Regions from separate parts of the [Rhizobium] kunmingense genome, predicted to be linked through region 2. Evidence: riboswitches for the same ligand, from Rfam matches in the RefSeq annotation. Region 2 holds a riboswitch; the other holds the start of a gene.
What was found. A riboswitch is a leader RNA that binds a small molecule or an ion and turns the genes downstream of it on or off. The one in region 2 is predicted to bind thiamine pyrophosphate.

Region 1: it holds a riboswitch for thiamine pyrophosphate, as region 2 does, so the genes downstream of both, thiB (thiamine ABC transporter substrate binding subunit) here and AC0JZ4_RS18595 (ABC transporter permease) in region 2, are expected to answer to the same signal.

What each region holds. Positions count from the first base shown of each region.
Region 1 covers NZ_CDRNXG010000001.1:1,416,707-1,420,104, reverse strand. Annotated here, with positions in the region: gene AC0JZ4_RS06855 (ABC-F family ATP-binding cassette domain-containing protein) at 1-332, shown strand, start outside; gene AC0JZ4_RS06850 (response regulator) at 500-952, shown strand; gene AC0JZ4_RS06845 (VOC family protein) at 1,061-1,456, shown strand; TPP riboswitch at 1,546-1,650, shown strand; gene thiB (thiamine ABC transporter substrate binding subunit) at 1,691-2,701, shown strand; gene thiP (thiamine/thiamine pyrophosphate ABC transporter permease) at 2,743-3,398, shown strand, end outside.
Region 2 covers NZ_CDRNXG010000002.1:64,121-67,518, forward strand. Annotated here, with positions in the region: gene AC0JZ4_RS18590 (ABC transporter substrate-binding protein) at 1-866, opposite strand, end outside; gene AC0JZ4_RS18595 (ABC transporter permease) at 883-1,647, opposite strand; TPP riboswitch at 1,784-1,889, opposite strand; partial or broken gene AC0JZ4_RS18600 (IS3 family transposase) at 2,512-2,658, opposite strand; gene AC0JZ4_RS18605 (IS110 family RNA-guided transposase) at 2,746-3,398, shown strand, end outside.

The DNA of each region.
Region 1 (3,398 bases), on a different contig from region 2:
AGCGCAAGGGCGCCCAGGAAGAGCGGCGCAGGGCCGAAAAGGCTGCGGAAAAACCAAAGCCGGAAACATCCGTCCCGGATGCGCCGAAGACCAGGGGCAAGCTTTCCTTCAAGCAGAAATTCGCGCTCGAAAACCTGCCGAAGGAAATGGAAAAGGCAGAAGGCGAGATCGCCCTGCGCGAAAAGAAGATGGCCGACCCGAACCTCTTCACCAAGGACCCCGCGACCTTCAACAAGCTCGCCGGCGAAATGGAAAATCTGCGTCAAAAAGTAACCGCCATGGAAGAGGAATGGCTGGAACTGGAAATGCTGCGTGAAGAAATAGAGGGATAGCAAAAAAGTAACGGATTATTAGTATTAACAATTAGTTACTTCTGAAAAACACTGTCTCGCGCCGGAACAATCCTCTGTTCGCCGCGTTCGCTCATCAGACCGTCAGCATTAGATACTGCTGACGACAGTCAGTGAAACGAACCGTAATGAGCTGTGGAGGTGCGCAAATGCTGACAAATGTATCGCGTCGTCGGCAGGCCAGCGAGGCAATGGACCAACGGGTTCTAATCATCGAGGACGAGTTTCTCATCGCCCTCGATCTCGCCGACACCATAGAACAGATGGGCTTGAAGGTGGCCGGTTTTGCCGGAGGCCGTAAGCACGCAATCGAGCTTGCGCCCTATGCCGATATCGCCTTTGTCGACGTCAATCTCTCCGATGGCCGCACCGGCCCGGATCTCGGACGAGAGCTGGCGGCAGAATACGGCCTGACGGTCGTCTTCATGACGGCCAATCCTGAACAGGTCGAGGATGGCGTCGATGGTGCGCTCGGCGTGCTCACCAAGCCCGTCATGCCCGAGGTCATCGAGAAAACCGTCGAATACGCCCTCGCCAACAGGCTGGGCGGTATGGCCGTCGTGCCGCGCGAGCTGAAAGTATTCCAGGGCAATAGCCGATAAAATCGGAGGGTCCGGCATGGACTTGTCGGATCGGCGCATCATCTTGCCTCGTTGGAAGGAGACGACGCCATGCGGGCGTCGAACAAGCCGGACGAGGAGGAATATTGTATGCGCATGATTTTCGTGAACTTGCCGGTGGCCGACCTGGCCGCTTCGACCGCCTTCTACACGGCGCTTAGCTTCAGGAAGAACCCCGACTTTTCCGACGACACCGCAAGCTGCATGATCGTCAGCGAGCAGATCTACGTGATGCTTCTGACCCATGAAAAGTTCAAGGGCTTCATCAACGGCACGATCTCGGACGCGAAGACGACGAAGGAAGTGCTGAACTGCCTGTCCGCTTCAAGCCGGGACGAAGTCGATGATTTCAAGCGCAAGGCGCTCGCAGCCGGCGGCGCGGAGTGGAAGCCGAATATGGAAATGGGGCCCATGTACGGCTGCAGCTTCCAGGATCTCGACGGCCATGTGTGGGAGATCATGTACATGGACATGTCCGGCGGCTAATTCCCCCGACTGCCCGGTCGCCCGCTCAGGGCCTCTCATGCCGACATCGCACCCTCTTGCCAGTTTCGGGTGAGACCGCTACATCTTTGCACGCTCTAACGGGGTGCCTTGCTTTGCAGGGCTGAGAGGCTTGACGCCAACCCGCGGAACCTGATCCGGCTAACACCGGCGGAGGGATTAGACGGCTCTATCACCAGCGCCTATTCCCCATTTCAAAGTTATGAGGAGGCGCTGATGCGCGGGATTTCTTGCATGGTTCTGGCGGCGATCGCCGCGTTCGCATCGGCTCCGGCCGCGATTGCCGAAGACAGGACGCTGACCGTCTACACCTATGAGAGCTTCACTTCCGACTGGGGACCAGGCCCGAAGATCAAGGCAGCCTTTGAGGAGACCTGCGCCTGCACCGTCAATTTCGTCGGCGTGGCCGATGGCGTCGCACTTCTGACACGCCTCAAGCTCGAGGGTGAAGGCTCCGAGGCAGACATCGCGCTCGGCCTCGACACCAGCCTGATCTCGGAGGCCAAGGCGACCGGCCTTTTCCAGCCGGCCGGCATCGATACGAGCGACCTCAAGGTGCCGGGAAACTACGCCGACGACACATTCGTCCCTTACGACTACGGCCATTTCGCCGTCGTCTACGATACGGAGACGATCAAGGCCCCGCCGAAAAGCCTGAAAGAGTTGGTCGAGGGCGATCCGTCGCAGAAGATCGCCATACAGGACCCGCGCACCTCGACGCCGGGCCTCGGCCTGCTGCTCTGGGTCAAGGCGGCCTATGGCGACAAGGCGCCGGAGGCATGGGCAAAACTGAAGCAGCGGGTGCTCACCGTCACACCCGGCTGGTCGGAAGCCTACGGCCTGTTCACCAAGGGCGAAGTCCCGATGGTGCTCTCCTACACCACCTCGCCCGCCTATCACATGGTCGAGGAGAACAGCGAGCGCTATCAGGCCGCAGCCTTCTCCGATGGCCATTATATCCAGATAGAAGTGGCCGGCATGCTGAGACAGGCAAAGGACAGGGATCTGGCGAAGCAGTTTCTCGCCTTTCTCATTTCGCCAACGGCACAGGACATCCTTCCCACCAGCAACTGGATGATGCCCGCGGCAGCTCCCTCCCGTCCTCTGCCGGAAGCGTTCGGCAAGCTCGTCCAGCCGACCAGAACATGGCTTATCGGCGCTGACGACGTGGCGAAAAACCGCCAGGCGTGGATCGACGAATGGCTTGCCGCCATGAGCCGCAACTGAACCGTCCGCGATGAACTGAGCAGGGACAGAAGCCTTTGCATGTGCTGACGAAAGCCCAGAGACGAAGGAGTGTGGGAGCAGGCCTTACAGTACTTGTCGCCGTGGCACTGTTCGTCGGGACGGCGGTTGCAACCCTGCTTGCCTGGGACGGCGATCGATCCTCGTCCCAGCTTTTCTCGGCCTATACCTGGCGCATACTGCGTTTCACTCTCTGGCAGGCGACGCTCTCGACGCTGCTCTCCGTCCTGGCCGCCATTCCCGTCGCACTGGCGCTGGCCCGCCGGCCGTATTTTCCCGGCCGTATCTGGATCATCCGGCTGATGGCACTGCCTATGGGCCTGCCGGCACTGGTCGGCGCGCTCGGCCTGCTGGGCGTCTGGGGTAGGCAGGGCCTTCTCAACGGCTGGCTGACCTCGGCGGGGCTGGAACAGCCCGTCAGCGTCTACGGACTTTCCGGCATTCTGCTTGCCCACACGTTCTTCAACATACCGCTCGCCGTTCGGCTGCTGCTTGCCGTTCTCGAAAGACTGCCGGCGGAATACTGGCTTTTATCCGCAAGCCTCGGCATGAGGCCGTTGTCGATCTTCCGCTTCATCGAGTGGCCGTCGCTGGCGCGCGTCGTACCCGGCGCGGCGGGCCTGATCTTCATGCTGTGTGCCACCAGCTTCACCCTCGTGCTCGTGCTGGGCGGCGGGCC
Region 2 (3,398 bases):
CGCTGGTACCGGCGGCGATCGAGCGCTGCGGGGCGTTTGGCAAAACGCGGTAGCGTATCGATAAAGGCCTGCCGGTTGAGCGTATCGTCGAGACTGGGATAGGCGGCGATGAAGAGTTTCCACGCGTCATCGGGGTGATTGGTCAGGAAGATCGCAGCCTTCTCGACGGCTTCGAGAAAGGGTGGCAAGCGCGGATCGGCGATCAGCGCGTCACGAGTGACGAAGATCAGCTCGTCATAGACCGGCACGCCATGTTCCTCGGGGAAGAACGAACGGCCTTCATGGCCCTCGATGCGCATCTGCGTCAGTTCGAAGTTGCGAAAGCCGCCAAGCGTGGCATCGACCTTTCCGCCGATTAGTGACGGCGACAGCGCGAAGTTGACATTGATCAGCTCGACATCCTCAAGGCTCAGGCCTTCACCCTCCAGCATGCGTTTCAGCATCGCGTCCTCGAAGCCGGTTACGGAAAAGCCGATCTTCTTGCCGCGCAGGTCCTTCAGGCTTTTGATCGGACCATCGGCCAGCACGGTGACGGTGTTCAGCGGTGTTTCGACCAGCGTGCCGAAGCGCTTCAGTGGCAGGCCGGCGGCGCGGTCGAGATAGAGGTTCGGCTGGTAATGAATGCCGACATCGGCCTGGCCCGCCGCCACGAGCCGCGGAACCGTCGACGGATCGGCGGGCGGCACCAGTTCGACGTCCAGGCCGACGGCTTCGAAATAACCGTTGCGTGCGGCGATGACGAGTGGGGCATGGTCCGGGTTGACGAACCATTCGAGCATGACCGTCAGCTTTTCTGCGGCATGGGCGGCGGAGGCATTGAGGCTGGTGAATATGGCAATGGCGATTGCCAACAGGGTCCGTTTCATTGTTTGTCGTCTCTCCTCAGGATGAAAACAGTGTTATGGGATCGGTCTCTGTAGCCCAATGGGGATGTCCCCTTGTCAGGCGGTCGAAGATCAGTCGCAGGCTGACGCTGGTCAGTGCCAGGATCGCCATGGCGGCAAAGACGATATCGGTTTGCATGCGCGCGTTGGCCTGAACCATGACGAAGCCCAGGCCGGCGGAGGCGCCGACCCATTCGCCGATGACGGCGCCGAGCGGCGCCAGCGGCACGGCCACGCGTAGACCGGATACCAGCGACGGGATGGCAAGCGGCAGCCTCAACCGAACCAGAACCTGCCAGGGCGTCGCTCTCGTCAGCGCGGCGGCCTCAAGCAGCACAGGTTCGGTTCGCCTCAGGCCATCGGCGAAGGATGATGCTACGGGGAAGAAGATGACGATCGTCGTCATCGCCACCTTCGAGGCCATGCCGAATCCCAGCCAGAGTACCAGCAACGGAGCAAGCACAAAAACGGGGAAGGCCTGGAGGACGAGGACCATCGGCCAGACAAGCCTGCCGGCGCGTGGCAATGCCATCACCACAAAGGCCACCAACGCGCCAAAAATGCTGCCGAACAGCAGGCCCGCAAATATTTCTGCGAGTGTGATCAGCGCATGATGGGCAAGGAAGCTGCCCTGGCGCGACAATGCCTGTGCTACGGCAAGCGGCGAGGGCAACAGGTAGCGAGGTGGAGCGAACAGCTCCACGGCTGCCAGCCAGATCGCCAGCAGCAAAAGAAGCCCGCAGGCTGCAAACCGAAGCTGCATGTCAGTTGCGTGACGTGCAGCCATCGGACCACAATGGCCATCGGGCTAGTTTTTTCTTCGAAATACAAAGCATGGCTGATCTCCTGACAGCGATATCATGGAGATCCAGGCGAGCGGAGAATAAGAAAGTGGTGCACAATCGCGCCGTTTCCGTTCCTACGCCGGTATGACCCGGATCAGGTGAAATAAGGGTTCAGCTAATCGCTATCTCAGCGCCATACGGCGCACCCCTCGGAATGCGTAAGTTGTGGAATATAACAGGTTTTGTGTCAATCGCCTGTGCAACAGAATGCTAACACTCGCGGAAAACTCCGGGAAATGTGCGTGTTTATGTGAATGTTTGGCTTTTGAAATGACGCTGGACGAAATTGAAATCAAATGAGGTCGAGTAAAAAAGTGATGGGCGGCGAGATATGTTGTTGTGTGTTATGGTTTTTTGTGTCGAGCTACATCCCCAAAATAATACATTTAATATTGGTCGCCGAGAGAGCGCAAGAATTTCGTTGGAAACAAATTACGGCATTAAATTATAGGAGCGAAACGGTTGGTTGTCGTTCTGTTATCCTGTTCCTAAGGGGCGAGAGCTTCGGTTTAAGGGCAAGAAGCAAGTTCGCATCGCGCTAGGCACGAAAGATCGCGAAGAAGCGCTCGCCAAACGCCTCGTTTTAGCGGAAAAATTGCGACGCACTGGCGTGGGCAGAAGGTACAGCTGATCTCGCGCCCGACGCGTGCAAAGCGGCGGCAGACAATTCGAAAATTCCCGTTCTAAGCGCAGAGGCTATCCAAGCCACTCCGATAGCTGAACGTGCGGAGCTATCAGACACGATTTCAACGTGGCGAAGTCGGTCAACCCGACCGCAACAAAAGACGCCGTTCTTGTCGGCGCGGTTGGGAGGTGTAGTGGTGGGTCGAGCGATTGAAGTTAAGCGCTCCACAAGCACGCCGGGCCGAGACCACCCAGTCCTGACACATACCTTTCACCATCTCCCGCTTGCGAGCAGGCCTGAAAGCTAATGGGATGGTCCGCCCTGTCTCCGGAGAGGATAGCGGATACAGGCTATAGGAGGGCCTAGTGATGGAACGCAATCAACCGTGTGAATGCGCTGTTTTGGAATAGACATAGGGAAGAACCTGTTTCACGTTGTCGGTCTCGACCCAACAGGGGCAATCGTTCAGCGTGTGAAGTTTCGGCGCGAGACACAGCTCCAATTCTTCGAGCGAGCTTCCCGGACGCTGGTGGGAATGGAAGCTTGCCCCGGATCACAATGGCTCGCACGCAAACTGCGAGCGATGGGGCACTCTGTACGGATTATTCCCGCCCAGTTCGTGAAGCCCTATGTGAAGTCGAACAAGAATGACATCATCGATGCCGCCGCAATCGCAGAGGCCGCAACACGGCCAACGATGCGTTTTGTCGGCATCAAGCAAGCTGATCAGGTCGACCTGCAGATGCTGCATCGAGTTCGCAGCCGACTGGTATCGGCCCGGACGAATCTGATTTGCCAAATGCGCGCCTATTGCCTCGAACACGGTGTGGCGATGTGGCAGGGAGCTGGCGTATTCAAGATCGACATTTGCAGGGTTATGGATGACCTCGACAATGATCTGACGCCAGTGGGGCGATCTGTTCTACGAGATCTGCATGATGATTTTCGTCGGCTTGAAGCACGGGTCCGGCAGGTCTCAGACGAGATTGAGAAGATCGCCGATACCGACGAGCGTGCAAGGCGTCTTATGATGATACCTGGCAT